2 regions of the Tessaracoccus sp. ZS01 genome follow, and region 2 is predicted to be linked to the other one. Evidence: riboswitches for the same ligand, from Rfam matches in the RefSeq annotation. Region 2 holds a riboswitch; the other holds the start of a gene.
What was found. A riboswitch is a leader RNA that binds a small molecule or an ion and turns the genes downstream of it on or off. The one in region 2 is predicted to bind FMN.

Region 1: linked by a shared signal. The riboswitch ahead of C3E87_RS00290 (ABC transporter permease) and the one ahead of ribD (bifunctional diaminohydroxyphosphoribosylaminopyrimidine deaminase/5-amino-6-(5-phosphoribosylamino)uracil reductase RibD) in region 2 are both predicted to bind FMN.

What each region holds. Positions count from the first base shown of each region.
Region 1 covers NZ_PQFE01000001.1:45,273-53,073, forward strand. Annotated here, with positions in the region: gene C3E87_RS00265 (glutamine synthetase family protein) at 1-247, shown strand, start outside; gene C3E87_RS00270 (aldo/keto reductase) at 252-1,157, opposite strand; gene C3E87_RS00275 (sterol carrier family protein) at 1,307-1,735, opposite strand; gene C3E87_RS00280 (bifunctional [glutamine synthetase] adenylyltransferase/[glutamine synthetase]-adenylyl-L-tyrosine phosphorylase) at 1,826-4,744, shown strand; gene C3E87_RS00285 (NAD(P)-dependent oxidoreductase) at 4,824-5,468, shown strand; FMN riboswitch at 5,517-5,645, shown strand; gene C3E87_RS00290 (ABC transporter permease) at 5,761-6,600, shown strand; gene C3E87_RS00295 (ABC transporter substrate-binding protein) at 6,597-7,592, shown strand; gene C3E87_RS00305 (catalase) at 7,691-7,801, opposite strand, start outside.
Region 2 covers NZ_PQFE01000010.1:222-8,022, reverse strand. Annotated here, with positions in the region: gene C3E87_RS10000 (cation-translocating P-type ATPase) at 1-1,130, shown strand, start outside; gene C3E87_RS09995 (hypothetical protein) at 2,225-2,479, shown strand; gene ribH (6,7-dimethyl-8-ribityllumazine synthase) at 2,562-3,029, opposite strand; gene ribB (3,4-dihydroxy-2-butanone-4-phosphate synthase) at 3,029-4,258, opposite strand; gene C3E87_RS09980 (riboflavin synthase) at 4,251-4,874, opposite strand; gene ribD (bifunctional diaminohydroxyphosphoribosylaminopyrimidine deaminase/5-amino-6-(5-phosphoribosylamino)uracil reductase RibD) at 4,877-5,962, opposite strand; FMN riboswitch at 6,071-6,202, opposite strand; gene C3E87_RS09970 (transposase) at 6,364-6,924, shown strand; gene C3E87_RS09965 (transposase) at 7,181-7,465, shown strand; partial or broken gene C3E87_RS09960 (IS3 family transposase) at 7,462-7,801, shown strand, end outside.

The sequences.
Region 1 (7,801 bases), on a different contig from region 2:
GCTGCCCGAGGAGACCGAGGACGAGGTGTGGCGCCTCTCGGACCGCGAGCGCAAGGCGATCGGCATTCAGGAACTGCCCCGCAACCTTGACGAGGCCATCCGCATCATGGACGAGAGCGAACTCGTGGCGGAGACGCTCGGCGAGCACGTCTACGAGTACTTCATGCGCAACAAGCGCAAGGAATTCGCGGCCTACCGCCAGCAGGTCACGCCCTGGGAACTGGACCGCCACATCCGCGTGATGTGACCGTTCAGATCAACTCGAGCGGTGCATCATCGCGGGGCTTGGGGAACGCAGCGTCCAGCTCGGCGTGATCCTCAGCGGTGAGTTGGATGCTGACGGCCGCGGCGTTCTCACGCACGTGGGCCGTAGATCCAGCCTTCGGGATGGCGAACACGCCCGGCTGCGAGATGACCCACGCAAGCGCGACCTGTGCCTCGGTGGCTCCGTGGCGGCGGGCGACGGTGGTGAGCGCCGCCCTGCGCCTACCTCCTCCGGCCAAGGCGCCCTGTTCGATCGGTGAGTAGGCCATGAGCGGGATCTGCGCCGCGCGGAGATCCTCCAGCAGCCCGCCCTCCGGCCAGCGGCGCTGCAGGTTGAACAGCACCTGGTTGGTCGCCGGGCGATCCTGAGGCCGGCTCCCACCGGACCCGACGGCGGCGCGCGCCGCCACTGTCGCTTCGGCCATGAGCGCTCGGTCGAAGTTCGACACGCCCCAGGCGCCGATCTTGCCCTGCGCGCGCAGCTCCTCGAAGGCACCGAAGGTTTCCTCCAGCGGGTACGAACCTTCCCAGTGCAGGAGGTAGAGGTCGAGGTGATCGGTGCCCAGGCGGCGCAGGCTCTGCTCGCAGGCGCGGAATGTGCCGTCGTGGCTCGCATTGTCTGGCAGCACCTTGGACACCAGGAACACCTCCTCGCGGCGACCCTTGATGGCTTCGCCCACCAACAGTTCGGCCCGGCCTGAGCCGTACATCTCCGCCGTGTCGATCAGCGTCATGCCGAGGTCCAGGCCTGTGCGCAACGCTGCGATCTCTCCCTCTCTGCGCGACGATGCGTCCCCCATGTGCCAGGTGCCCTGGCCCAGCGCCGGGACGCTTCGCCCGGCGACCTCAAGGGTGCGCATCGGATGGTGTGACGCGGAGACTTCGGGGCTCATGCGTCCAGTCTGTCCGTTGCCGGGGCCATGGGTGGCGCTTCTCCCGGAGTAAGCGCCGGACGCCCTCGCTGAGTTCGAGGGTGTCACCACCGCCACGCCATCGGATCCGGTTGGGTCGTCCGGAGGGCGGATGAACGCCAGCTGAACCCTCAGCAGAGGGGGAAGGCCACGGAGGCCTCGTCGGCATGGACGCCCGAGGCGCGCAGGTCGGCCTCGGCCCATGCCCGGCGTCCGGTGGCCAAGGCCGCGAACGTCTCGCCGCTCATCTCCACCACGTTCGGCGGAGTGCCGCGGGTGTGCCTGGGACCGGTCTCGAAGCCGATCTGGACCGCTGCGAACGGCGGCACCCGCACCTCGATGGTCGCGCCCGGATGCCGCTCACCCAAGAGGGCGCATCCCGCGCGGCAGACGGCGGCCAGGAGCTCGCGGCCCAGCGGCGCCGGATCGGAGGCGGCGCGCAGCAGCAGCCGCGTGAGATCCGGGCGGCGCAACCTGAGCTCCACCTCGAGCGCGGCCAGGCCCTCGTCGTCGAGGCGCGCGCGCAGCGCGGCGACGACCTTCGGCGTGGGTTTGAACATCGATTCAGCTTAACGGCTGGCGCCCAGGGCCCGTCGCGCAGGTCGGAACGTCGCGACCCCCCGGGGAGCGCAGCGCACTAGTCTGAGCCAATGGGTAGATACCAGTCGCCGATGGGGGAGTTCGCCCGTCGCGGCTTTGATTCCGCGAGCGGCGCCGCCCGCGTCTGGGAGCGCTGGACGGACAGGCTCGGCGGGGAACCCCCGGTGGATCTCGCGCTGTTCGAACCCGTGGCAGACCGAGACCTGGCGCTCGATTCGCTGGAGCGGCTCGAGGCCGCGTCGCCGGAGGTCTTCCGTGAGATGGCGTCGGACGAGGCGTGGCTCCGACGGCTGCTGCTGGTCATGGGCGGCTCCAGCGTGCTGGCCCACACGCTCGTGCGGAACCCGGCCGAGGCGCGCATCCTCGCCGTCGAACCCGTGCACCGTGGGCTGTCCGGGTGGCGCGCCTTCTTCAATGCCCGGATCCACCTGGACGACGGGGTGGCCGCCGGGAGCGCGGACCAGCTCCGGCTGGCCAACCGGGCCGCGCTGATCGAGATCGCCGCGCGCGACCTCTCCGCTCCGCAGCCGGACGCCCTGGTCCACGAGATCGCCGCCGAACTGTCGCATGTCGCCGACGTGGTCCTCGACATGTCGCTGGCCTTCGCCCGCGCGGAGGTGCCCGGCTGGCGGCGGGCCCGCGTCGCCGTGCTGGCCATGGGCAAGACGGGCGCCCAGGAGCTCAACTACATCTCCGACGTCGACGTGATCTATGTCGCCGAACCGGCGGAGGGCGCAACGGCCGACGAAGCGGTCGCCGTCGCCGGCAAGCTCGCCGCCGCGCAGGCCCGGATCTGTTCGTCGCACACCAATGAGGGCAGCATCTGGCAGCTCGACGCGGCCCTGCGCCCGGAGGGGAAAGCCGGCCCGCTGGTCAGGACGCTGGCCAGCTACCGCGCCTACTACGCGAAATGGGCCAAGAACTGGGAGTTCCAGGCCATGCTCAAGGCCCGTCCCGCAGCAGGCGACCTCAGCCTGGGCCAGGAGTTCGTCGACGCCGTGTGGCCCCTGGTCTGGCAGGCGGGGGAGCGGCCCGAGTTCCTGCCTGAGGTGCGCGCCATGCGGGAACGGGTGATCTCCCTGATCCCCGCTAAGCAGGAGGATCGCGAGATCAAGCTCGGCTCCGGCGGTCTGCGCGACACCGAGTTCTCCGTCCAGCTGCTGCAGTTGGTGCATGGCCGCGCCGATGAGCGGATCCGCACCCGCGGCACGTTCGACGGACTCATGGCGCTGATCGGCAACGGCTACATCGGCAGGGCCGACGGCGCCGAGATGGCGCGCGCCTACCGGTTCCAGCGGGTCCTGGAGCACCGCATCCAACTGCGCCGCCTCCGCAGGACCCACCTCATGCCGGACGACGAGCTGGCCCTCAGCCATGTCGCCCGCTCGATGGGATCCTCGGCGGAGGACCTGCAGAAGCGGTGGCGCGATTCCGCCCGCCGGGTCCGGCAGCTGCAGCAGCGACTGTTCTTCTCGCCGCTGCTCGACGTCGTCAGCCAGGTCCGCACGGACGAGTTGCAGTTGAGCACCGAGGCCGCGAAGACCCGCATGCGGGCCCTGGGCTTCGCTGACCCGCAGGCGGGCCTGGGCCACATCCGCGCGTTGACCATCGGCCGCGACCGCGGCACCGAGATCCAGCGCCAACTGCTCCCCGCGATGCTGCAGTGGTTCGCCGACGGGCCGAACCCCGACTTCGGGCTCCTCGCGTTCCGCCAGCTGTCGGAGTCGCTCGGCAAGACCTCCTGGTACCTGCGGGCACTGCGCGACGAGGGCTACATGGCCCAACGCCTGGCCCGGGTGGCGTCGTCGAGTCGCTACGTGGTCGACCTCCTGAAGCGGGCGCCCGAGCACATCAAGATGCTGGCCAGCACCGACGACCTGCGGCCACGCTCCGTCGAGGAACTCACCGCCGCCCTCACCCGGGCCGCCAACCGTTACGACGACCTTGAGCAGTCGGTCGCCTCTGTCCGGGCGCTGCGCCGCGCCGAGTTGTGCCGGATCGCGCTGAGTGACGTGCTGGGGCACGCGGACCTCGCGGCGGTGGGCGGCGCGCTGAGCGACCTCGCGTCCGCCACCGTCGAGGCCGGCCTGCAGTTGGCGCGCCGCACCATCGACGCCCCGCCGGTGGGCGTCATTGCGCTCGGGCGGTGGGGCGGCTATGAGGTGAGCTACTCCTCCGACGCCGACTGCATGTTCGTCGTTCCCGACGGCACGGAGGGCGAGGAACTCGCCAGGGCGACCGACCTGGTCCGGCGCGCCGCCGAGATCATCGGCAAGCCGGGCCCGGATCCCGCGCTGGTGATCGACACCGACCTCCGCCCCGAGGGCAAAGGTGGCCCCCAGGTGCGCACGGTGTCGTCGTACCTCACCTATTACACCAAGTGGGCCTCCACCTGGGAGGCCCAGATGCTCCTGCGCGCCCGCCATGGCGCGGGGGAGCGGGCGCTCTCGGAGGAGGTGCTCGCGGGGATCGACTGGTTCCGCTACCCCGAGGCCGGCCTGAGCCGCGCGCAGATCTCTGAGATCCGCAAGCTGAAGTCACGGATGGAGAACGAGCGCATCCCCAGGGGCGTGCCGCGCGACCGGCACCTCAAGCTGGGGCCCGGCGGCCTCTCGGACGTCGAGTGGACGGTGCAGTTGCTGCAGCTGCAGCACGGCCATGAGCATGCGGTGCTGCGCACCACGTCCACGATGGACGCACTGGCGGCGCTGGCCGAGTTGGAGATCGTGCCGGAGAGCCAGGCGGCCCGGCTGCAGGAGGCCTGGCACCGGGCCAGCATGCTGCGCGACGCCATCATGCTGGTGCGCGGGCGGGCCAGCGACGCGTTGCCGTCCGACACACGCGAACTGGCGGCCATCGCCCTCTTGCTCGGCTACCGGGCAGGTGAGGCGTCCAGGCTGGTGGAGGACACCCGTCGGTTGCTGCGACGCGCGGCCGACGCCGTCGACGCGATCTTCTGGGCCGCCTGATCCGGCCTGACGGCTGGAGGGCAGGACTAGGTTTGCCCCAATGGGCAGCTACCAGAGGCCCCGGAGAAAGGACTGCACCATGGCACGCATCGTGATCATCGGCGGCACCGGCTACGCCGGCAGCAACATCGTCCGCGAGGCCTCGTCCCGCGGCCACGAGGTCACCGCGGCCTCCCGTCATCTCCCCGACGAAAAGGCCGGCGCAGTGACGTACCGCACCTGTGACGTCTCGGACCGCAGCGCGCTCCGCGAACTCGTCGCCGGCGCTGACGTGGTGGTGACGGCCCTGTCGCCGCGCGGTGAACTTGAGGGCCACCTGCGGGAGGTCATGGCGACGATCGCCGAGGAGGCCCGCGCGGCAGGCGCCCGGCTGGCCGTCGTCGGAGGCGCCGCGTCGCTGGAGGTCGCCCCAGGCGGCCCCCGCCTCGTCGACACGGAAGGCTTCCCGGACTGGCTCAAGCCGGAGGCCACCGAGATGGCCGGGCTGCTGGAGGACCTGCGCGCCAGCGACGCGTCGCTCGACTGGTTCTTCCTCAGCCCCGCCGGTGGCTTCGGAGCCTTCGCGCCGGGCGAGCGGGTGGGCAGTTTCCGCCTTGGCGACGACGTGCTGCTGACCGATGACGAGGGCAATTCGTTCATTTCGGGCGAGGACTACGCCCAGGCCTTCGTCGACGAGATCGAGCGCCCGGCGCACCGTCGCCAGCGGTTCACGGTCGCCTACTGAGAGGGCGGAAACGCGCACTCCGGCGCCGCAGTGCTAATGTTGACGGCAAACGTGTTCCGGGGTCGGTGTAAGTCCGAACCGGCGGTGACAGTCCGCGACCTCTTCTGGTTCTCCAGAAGGGCTGACTCGGTGAAATTCCGAGACCGACAGTTAAAGTCTGGATGGGAGGAACTCGTCGCCGACGGCGTGCTTGATGCGCCCTGACGTCTCGCGATCCAGCGAGGTGTCGAGGGTCTGCTCGGGTCATACTGTCGACGCGTGCCCCGGGCCTGGACAAGGAGTGACGGGGCAGATGACCACCGATGAGCGACGTAGGGCGCGCAGGCTTGCGCACCTCGGGCTCTGGTCCGCCTACCCCGCACGCACCAGGCCCACCGCCGGCCGCTGGATCCCTGCCACCATTGCGCTCATCCTCGCGGTGGGCGTGTGGTGGGCGGTGACCGGCGCCGGCCTGATCGAACCGCTCTACCTGCCCGGCCCTGGCGACGTCGTCGCCCGCATGGTCTCGCAGGCGCAGCTGGGGATCGCGTGGCGCTATCTGTCGCCGACGCTGATCGCGGCCCTCCTGGGTGTCGCCTTCGCCGTCCTTGTCGCGATCCCGTTGGGAATCGTCATCACCCATTCCCGGCTGCTCGCAGCGGTGATGGAGCCCGTCGTCGCCATCACGCAGACAGTGCCGCTCGTAGCGACGGCGCCGCTGCTGGTGCTCTGGATCGGCTACGGAACCATCCCCATTGCGGTGCTCTGTGCGATCGTCGCCTTCTTCCCCATGGTGACCACCACCATCGTCGGATTCCGGTCCCTCGACATGCGTGTGGTGGAGAACGCCCTTCTCGACGGTGCCAGCGCCTGGCAACGCCTGATCCACATCGAGGGGCCCATGGCGGCCCCGTCGGTGCTGGCCGGCGTGCGCGGCGGTGTGGTGCTCGCCATGACCGGTGCGGTCGTCGGCGAACTCGTCATGGGCGGCGCCGGTCTGGGCACCCTGCTCACGTTGTCCCGAGAGGCTGCAGACACCGCCGGCGTCTTCGCCGTGGTCGCCTGGATCAGCCTCTCAGCCATGGCCCTGTACGCGTTCGTCCAGCTTCTGGAGCGAGCGGCAGTGGCGCGCCTACAAGGAGAAACAACATGATCAGTCGACGCAGCATGCTGCTGGGTGGCCTCGCCGTGGGAGCGGGGGCCACCCTCACCGCCTGTGGTAGCCGGCAACCGGAGGCGGCGGGGGACGGGAAGCTCACCGTCGGGCTCACCTACATCCCGAACGTGCAGTTCAGCGCGTTCTACCTCGGCGTGAGGGAGGGTTTGTTCAAGAAGCACGGCCTGGACGTGACGCTGCGTCACCACGGCCAGCAGGAAGACCTGTGGGGTGCCGTGCTGGGCGGCAAGGAGGACATCGTCTTCGCGTCCGCCGATGAGGCGATGGTGGCCAACGCCGGCGGCAACGACCTGCGGACCTTCGCCACCTCGTACCAGACCTACCCGCTGCGGGTGATGGGCGGCGACCCCGCCACGCTCGGGGCCGACCCGGGCCTGGACGTACTCAACGGGGCCACGCTGGGCATCCCGGGTCACTTCGGCTCCAGCTACTACGCGGCGCTCTGCGCGATCCACCAGGCCGGCCTCACGGAGAACGAGGTCACGCTCGTCGACATCGGCTTCACGACGCTCTCTGCGCTGGCCGCCAAGCAGGTGGACTTCGCCATGGGCTTCATCAACAACGAGGGCGTCCAACTGGAGAACCAGAACATCGCGTCGGTCTCCATCCCCGTCTTCGAACCCGGCGAGGCGCTGCTGGTCGGGCCCAGCCTGATCGCGCCCGGCACGAAGGTGTCCGAGGACATCCTGCGTGCCGTGGCGCTCGGCATGAAGGAGGCCGAAGAGGCCGTCGTGGCAGACCCGCAGGCCGCACTGGACGCCACGGCGGAGCACATCCCGGCGATGGCTGAGCCGGAGCAGCGGGCCACCGCCGAGAAGGTGCTGGCCGCCACCGCCGAGCTGTGGAAGCGCGACGGTAAGGTCAGCGTCGCCGTCGACACCGCGGCCTTCGCCCGGATGGGCGAGTTTCTCACCCAGGCCGGTGTCATCGAGGCAGCACCTGCAGAGGCGTACCTCGACGTCCTCTGAGCGGTTCGTCCTATGGGTTGCGCAAAAGCGGCAGCAAGGTGGCACGGAAAGAGGGGCGGGCCGCCCGCCAGCAGCCCGCCCCCCGTCAGTGGCCTGGATCAGGCCACTGAATCCTCGTCCTCGATGGTCGAGAGGCCGCGGACCTTGTTCTCGATGCGCTGGCCGATGTTCTCGTCGACCTGCTTCCAGTACCAGAAGCCGCGCTCCTG
Region 2 (7,801 bases):
GCGTCGTCGGCATCATCGATCCCCCTCGGCCCGAGGTGGCCACAGCCGTGGCCACCTGTCAGGGCGCCGGCATCCGACCGGTCATGATCACAGGCGACCACCCCCTGACTGCGCAGGCCATCGCCCGCGAGCTCGGCATCGGGCGCGACGGTGGAGTGCTGACAGGCGTCGAGCTGGACCGCCTTGACGCCGAGGAGTTCGATCTCGCCACCAGGACTGTGAGCGTGTTCGCCCGCGTCTCGCCAGAGCACAAGCTCCGCCTGGTCGATTCGCTGCAGCGTCATGGCCAGATCGTGGCCATGACGGGCGACGGCGTCAACGACGCACCCGCGCTGAAGAAGTCCGACATCGGCGTGGCCATGGGCATCACCGGCACCGACGTCTCGAAGGAGGCCTCGGACATGGTGCTGCGCGACGACAACTTCGCCACCATCATCGCCGCCGTCGAGGAGGGCAGGGTCATCTATGACAACCTTCGCCGGTTCGTCTCGTTCGCCGTGGCCGGCAACCTCGGCAAGATCATCGTCATGGTCGGCTGGCCCATCCCGTTCCTCTTCCTCCCATTCGATGCCACGGCGGCTGTGGCCCTGCTCCCGCTGCAGCTGCTTTGGCTCAACCTCATGACCGACGGCCTGCTCGGCCTCGCGATGGGCAAGGAGCCCGCTGAGTCCACCGTGATGCGCAGGCCGCCCCACGTGCCCGGCGGGAGTCTCTGGACGGGTGGTCTGGGCCGTCGGACGGTGTGGGTCGGCCTGGTCATCGGCGTCGTGGCGCTGGGAATCGGCTTCTGGTACCACGAAACCGGCAACCCGGCGTGGCAGTCGATGCTGTTCACCACCCTTGCGTTCCTGCAGATCGGGCAGGCCTTCGCCACCCGGTCCCACCACGACTCGCTCACCACGATCGGCTGGCGTTCCAACCCGTTGCTGCTGTGGATCGCCGCACTGGTGCTGGCACTGCAGTTGGTAGCGCTCTACACGCCGCTGGGTGTGCTCCTGCGGCTGGAGCCGCTGGGCGCGGTCGATCTGCTGATCGCAGCGGCCGCCGGTGTCGGACTGCTGGTGCTTATCGAGAGCGTCAAGGCCGTGGATCGTGGCAGGGGCGTGGTCATCAGCATCGGACGCGACTGAGGCCGGGCTGGTGCAGCCAGCGCGGATCGTGTGCCCGTTGGCCGCAGCGGAGACCGTCCAGATGGAGGGCATCACCGGCATCGATGCGGACATGCCGGTCATCCGGAGAGCTCCAGAGGAGTCCACCGCGGCCAGGCCCTCACGTTGCGCCCGCCTCCAGTCCTCTCGGTCCAGTCTCGCCCATCGCGGCCCACACGACCCAGAGTCTGGCCGAAAGTCAGTCACCTCCTTGAGGCCCGGGATCATCATTCCCCATGGGGAACCCGTGGGGAATGATGATCCCCCCCAACCAGGCAAGAAGCCTGTCCTCGACGGCAATCGGGAACCGCGTCCCCCGGTGTCACCCGTCGCCAAAGGCGAACCAGCACCCAGAGACAGAGAATCGGCGAGAGGTTCTCACCTCTCGCCGATTCCCTGTATTTGCCCTAGTCAGAGGCACTTTTGTGCGCGAGAGAGGAGTTGAAGCTCTCTTCTGTCAGCCGATAATGGCCCCCTGACAAGGTCTTATGTGGGTTGATTGCTACTTCGTCACCTTGTCGTGGGGAATACGTGGGGAATAGCACCGGAGCCAAGGCCGCGCGGACCTCGCGTCCAAGACTGCCTTCAGCATAGGCCGACGACCGCCAAGCGTCGCAGCCCCAACCCACCCGGCGTTCACCGCAACGCTGCCAGCAGAGCGGCGCCGACCAGGCAGGCTCAAGAGGAGTGCCTCCAAGGCGTCCACGAGCCCTCGGGCAACCACGCACGTGACAGCGACGGCCTCCATGTCACACCTCCCACAGTCTCGGCGATCTCGGTGTACGACTTGCCCCGCGTCGGCGCAGGACGCCGTGGACGTCGGCCTCCTGGAGCCACAATCCTGTCCCGGTGACATGGTGGTGTGGCTCGGGGTTCATGGGCGTCCTCCTGGCGGCGGCGAGCGAACACGACATCCGTCCTAACGGGCTCCGGCTCCTCCTCGCGGACAGGGGCGCCGCGAAGCCACCAGGAGACTGGCGCTACGGATCGTCCCTGTCCGCCGAATCCAGAGTCGGACGTCCACGTCGGCGGACCAGACGTCGCCACCACCCTTGATGACAGGGACAGGGTGCGGCGTGCGGTCGACGACGACCCCACTGGTGGCGGGTTCGGCCGGGGTGGCGCCGGGCGGTCCATTTCTCCGCCCGCTGGCGACCATCGCGAAGGACGCCCCCCTGGAGGCCGCCGTGGCCGCCATGCAGGCGGGCGGCACCCACTTCGCGCTCGTCGTCGACGGTGAGGAAACGATCGGTGCCGCGATCCTCGAGGACGTCGTCGAGCGAGCAATCGGAGAGGTGAGGGACGTCGCCCAGCTGCCACGCACGCCTTGAACGTGGTGACACGCGCAGACGATCGAACGGCTCACCGGCGGCGGCCATTCCGGGTGTCCGGGCGCTTGCAATGGTAGGAGGATCAGGGCACCGCGGCGGTCAGCGCAGAGAGGGTGGCCAGGACGGCCTCGGCCGCCTCGCGTCCCTTGTCCTCCGGTGATCCGGGAAGCCCAGCCCTGTCGAGCGCCTGCTGCTCGGTGTCACACGTGAGGACACCGAAACCGACGGGCGTTCCAGTGCGGGTCATCACGTCGACGATGCCGTGGGTGGCGCCTGCGCAGACGTAGTCGAAGTGGGGTGTCCCGCCCCGGATGACGACACCGAGCGCGACCAGCCCGTCGAAGTGGTGGGCCAGGCGGGCACAGGCGACCGGCAGCTCGAACGTGCCCGGGACGCGGACCACCGTGACGGTCGCGCCGGCCCGTTCCAGCGTGGTAACTGCGTTGGTGACGAGAGAGTTCATGACGAGGTCGTGCCAGGACGAGGCGACGACGGTGATGCGTCGGCCGCGGCCGTCGACGGTGAGGTGGGGGGTGCCGGAGCCAGCCATCAGGCCTCCTGGACGAGGGTGGACGCGGTGGGTAGGCGGTGGCCCATCCGCTCGCGCTTGGTGGACAGGTAGTGCACGTTGTCGGGGTTGGGCTCCACGATGAGCGGACGGAGGCCGGTGATGTCGATCCCCGCCGTGCGCAGGCCGTCGGCCTTGGCCGGGTTGTTGGTGAGCAGTTCGGCCCGGACCACCCCTTGGGCGGTCAGGATGGCGGCGGCGGCGCCGTATTCGCGGGCGTCGACCGGTAGGCCCAGCAGGGTTTGGGCGTCGACGGTGTCCGCGCCGACGTCCTGGAGGGCGTACGCCGACAGCTTCGCGAGCAGCCCCACGCCGCGCCCCTCGTGACCTCGCAGGTAGATCACGACACCCCCCTGACGGGCAATGACGGCGAGGGACTCGTCGAGTTGGCGGCCGCAGTCGCAGCGGCGGGAACCGAACGCGTCCCCAGTGAGACATTCGGAGTGGAGGCGGACGAGCGGTGCCGCGCCATCGGTGGTGAGGCCGCGTGGGCTGATCAAGGCGAGGTGTTCGGCGCCGGTGCGCCGGTCCCGGTAGCCGTGCAACGCGAACGTCCCGTGGGCGGTGGGCAGCGTCGTTACGGCGGCCAGCGTGACGCGGTCGTACAGGTCGCGCCAGGCGACCAGGTCCGCGATCGTGATGACGGGCAGGCACTCGGCCGCGCCGAGGGCGACGACGTCGGGCGTCCGCATCACCTCACCCGCATCGTGGACGAGTTCACCGATCACGCCCACGGGCGGCAGGCCGGCCAGCCGGCACAGGTCGACGGTCGCCTCGGTGTGCCCCTGCCGTTCGAAGACCCCGCCGGGCCGGGCGCGCAGTGGCAGGACGTGCCCGGGCCGGATCAGGTCGGACGCCGCGGCGTCCGGGTTGCCGAGGACGCGGAGCGTGGTGGCCCGGTCCGCCGCCGAGATCCCGGTCGTGACCCCGGACGCCGCGTCCACGCTGACGGTGTACGCGGTCCGCAACGGGTCGGCGCTGTCGGGAACCATGAGGGGCAGGCCCAGACGGTCGGCCCAGTCGACGGGCAGGGGGGCGCACAGGTAGCCCGATGTGTGCCGCACCATCCACCCGACCCATTCGGCGGACGCCGTCGAGGCCGCCAAGATGGCGTCCCCCTCGTTCTCCCGGTCGGCGTCGTCGAGGACCAGGACCGGACGGCCGGCGCGCAGCGCGTCCAGGGCTGCGGGAATGGTGGCGAACTCAGGCATGGATGGTCTCCCGCAGGGCGCCAAGTTCGAGACGCTCGAGGTGGGCGACGATGTACTTGCCGAGGATGTCCGCCTCGAGGTTGACGACCGCCCCGACAGCGGCGGGACCGAGGGTCGTCAGCTCGAGCGTGGTCGGGATCAGCGAGACCGTGAACCGGTCCGGCCGGATGTCGAACACGGTCAGGGACACGCCGTCGACGGTGACCGAGCCCTTCTCGACCAGGTAGCGCTGCACCTCGGCTGGGCAGGAGATCTCGACCACCTCCCACTGCTCGCCCGGCGTACGGGACAGGATGCGGCCCGTTCCGTCGACGTGTCCCTGCACGATGTGCCCGCCGAACCGGCCGTCGGACCCCATCGCCCGCTCCAGGTTGACCCGGTCCCCCGGGGTGAGGCCGCCCAGCGATGTTCGCCGGAGTGACTCGGCCATGACGTCGACCATGAACAGGTCCCCGTCCAGGCCGGTCACGGTGAGGCAGACACCGTTGACGGCGATCGAGCTGCCGTGGGTGGCGTCGGAGGTGACGAGCGGACCGCGGACGGTCACGACGGCGGAGTCCTCCAGGTGGCGGATCTCGACGACCTCGCCCAGTTCTTCGATGATGCCGGTGAACATGATCACTCCTTGCCAGAGTTCGGTTGGGGTTCTGAAAGATCGGGGAGGGGGCGGAGGGTGAGCCGGACGTCGTCGCCCAGACGACGCACATCGACCAGGGCGTACCGGTGGGCGTCCGCGAGGGTGGCGACGCCGAGGTCGCCGACCAGCGGGGAGCCGGAACCCACCAGGACGGGCGCGAGGTAGGCGACGATCTCGTCGACCAGGCCGGCGGTGAGGAACGCCGCGGCGAGGGTGGCCCCACCCTCCAGCCAGACATGACGGACACCGGCTTCCTGCAGGCGTGCCAGGACACCTGCCGGGTCGTCGGCGAGCAGCAGCGTGGACGCGTCTGGCGACAGGACACGGGCGTCAGCGGGGATCGGGCGACGTCCGACGACCACCCGGACGGGTTGCCGGGGCGCTTCCGTGCCGTCGGGGCGGCGGACGGTGAGGCGGGGATCGTCGGCCAGCACCGTCCCCGTCCCGACGACAATCGCCCCGCAGCGGGACCGCAACCGATGGACGTCGAGCCGGGCGGGCTGGCCCGTGATCCACGCCGACGTGCCGTCCGCGGCGGCGGTCCGGCCGTCCAGGGTGCCCGCAACCTTCCAGGTGACGAAAGGACGCCCGTGCGTCACCGAGAACGTCCAGGCCTCATTGAGGAGGGCCGCTTCCGCTGCCCGGACGCCGCCCAGCACCTCCACTCCACCCGCGGCCAGCGTGGCCGCGCCGCCGGACGCGGGCGGATTCGGGTCGGCCTGGGCGTACACCACGCGACGGACGCCGGCGCGCAGCAGCGCCTCGGCGCAGGGACCGGTGCGGCCATGGTGGTTGCAGGGCTCCAAGGTCACGTACGCAGTGGCGCCCGCGGCGTCCGGACCGGCGCCGCTGAGCGCCTCAACCTCGGCGTGCGGCGTTCCGGCGCCATGGTGCCAGCCCTCGCCCACGATCCGGCCGTCATCGTCGACCAGGACGCAGCCGACGCGTGGGTTCGGGTCGGCCCGCGGGGACCGGGCGGCGAGCATGAGGGCACGGTCCATGGCGCTCTCGTGCGCGCTTGTGGTCGCATCGGCTGATCGCCGGTCTTCCAGGATGGTCGGACTCATCTGCCCCTCCGTCGTCTCGTGTGACGACTCCGGGGCAGGGACATGCCAGCGCGCAGCGAAGCCGGACCCGCCAACGCAGGAGCGTCGGCGCGCGGCAATGCCACGAACCGCGTGCGCCTCCCATCCGGACTTTAACCGTCGGTACCGGAATCCCACCGGTTCAACCATTGGCTCACAAGGAGCCGCCGGGTCGCGGACTATCACCGCCGGTTCGGAGTTTCACCGACCCCGGAGCACGTTCTTGCGGCAAAGCGTAGCGAACTCCACGCGTCTCTGTCGGCAACGCTTGAAAACTGAACACTTTCGACGGTGAAAAGGGGACTGTACGTTTTCCGGTGTAACTCCGATGTAGGAGGTACCCGATGAGGATGCAGGTTGAGCCGGTCGCTGAGGCGGTCGTGATGGAGGTCGAGGACCAGGTGACGGCGACGGGAACGCCCCCGCTGGTGGACAAGGATTTGGTGGCGCAGCTCGTGGGCGACGCGCAGCGGCTGGGGCTGTCCGTGGAGGGCGAGGGCGGGCTGCTGGCTCAGCTGACCAAGCTGGTCCTGGAGTCGGCCCTGGAGGGCGAGATGACCGCGCATCTGGGCTATGACAAGCACGAGCGGGTCGAGGGCAGCGACAACGCTCGTAACGGGACGCGGTCGAAGACGGTGCTGACGAAGGCCGGCCCGGTCGAGATCGCTGTGCCTCGGGATCGGGCCGGGTCGTTTGAGCCGGTCGTGGTGGCGAAGCGGCAACGGCGTTTGGGGGCGATCGAGGACGTGGTGTTGTCGCTGTCGGCTCGCGGGCTGACCCATGGCGACATCGCGGCGCATCTGGCCGATGTTTATGGCTCTGAGGTGTCGAAGACCACGATCTCGACGATCACCGACAAGGTCCTGGACTCGATGGGCGAGTGGCAGAACCGACCACTGGACCCGGTGTATCCGGTGGTGTTCATCGACGCGATTCATGTCTGAGCGGTGGGACGAATTTCGGACCGGTTCCAAACATGATTTCACGCTGCTTGTTGGGCCTCGTACCAGGCCGCCTCGACCCGATTCGGGGTTGAATACTCCAGACCCGAGTGCAACCTTTTCTGATTGTAACGCAACTCGATATATCTTGTCACATCCTGAACAGCATGATCCCGCGTGGGATAAACTGAGCTGAGGGATTGATTCCGGACCATGGACCCGATTGGTAGGGTATCGGGAGGAATGGAATGGATTACTAATGACGCGTAGGAAGTTCAGCCCTGAGTTTCGGGAGCAGGCGGTCCGTCTGGTTCTTGAATCGTCACGGCCGATCGCCGATGTTGCCCGCGAGTTGGGTGTGGGAACGGAGACATTGCGGGTGTGGGTGAACAGGTACAAGAAGTCGAGTCCTGTCGACGAGCCAGGATTGTCGGAGCCGGAGCGTGCAGAATTGGAGCGACTCCGCAAGGAGAACCGCGAACTCCGGATGGAGAAGGAGTTCCTGGGAAAAGCGGCGGCCTTCTTCGCGAAGGAGTTCCGGTGAACGCGAAGTATGCATTCATCAACAGCGAAGAGGGCGGGTATCCGATCCGGTCGATGTGCCGGTGGGCGAAGGTGTCGAGGTCGGGGTACTACGAGTGGCGCGATCGTGACCCGTCGGCGACCGAGCGGTGGCGTGCCCAGCTCGGTGATGTGATCGAGGCGATCTTCGCCGACTCGGACGGCACCTACGGTCACCGCAGGGTCCACGCTGCCCTGCTCGAGGCGGGCAGGCCTTGTGACCCGAAGACCGTGCGGACGCTGATGCGTGAGCGTGGTTTGGTGTCGTGCCAGCCGAGGCCGAGGGTGCCCAGGACCACGGTGCCGGCGGTCACCGGCG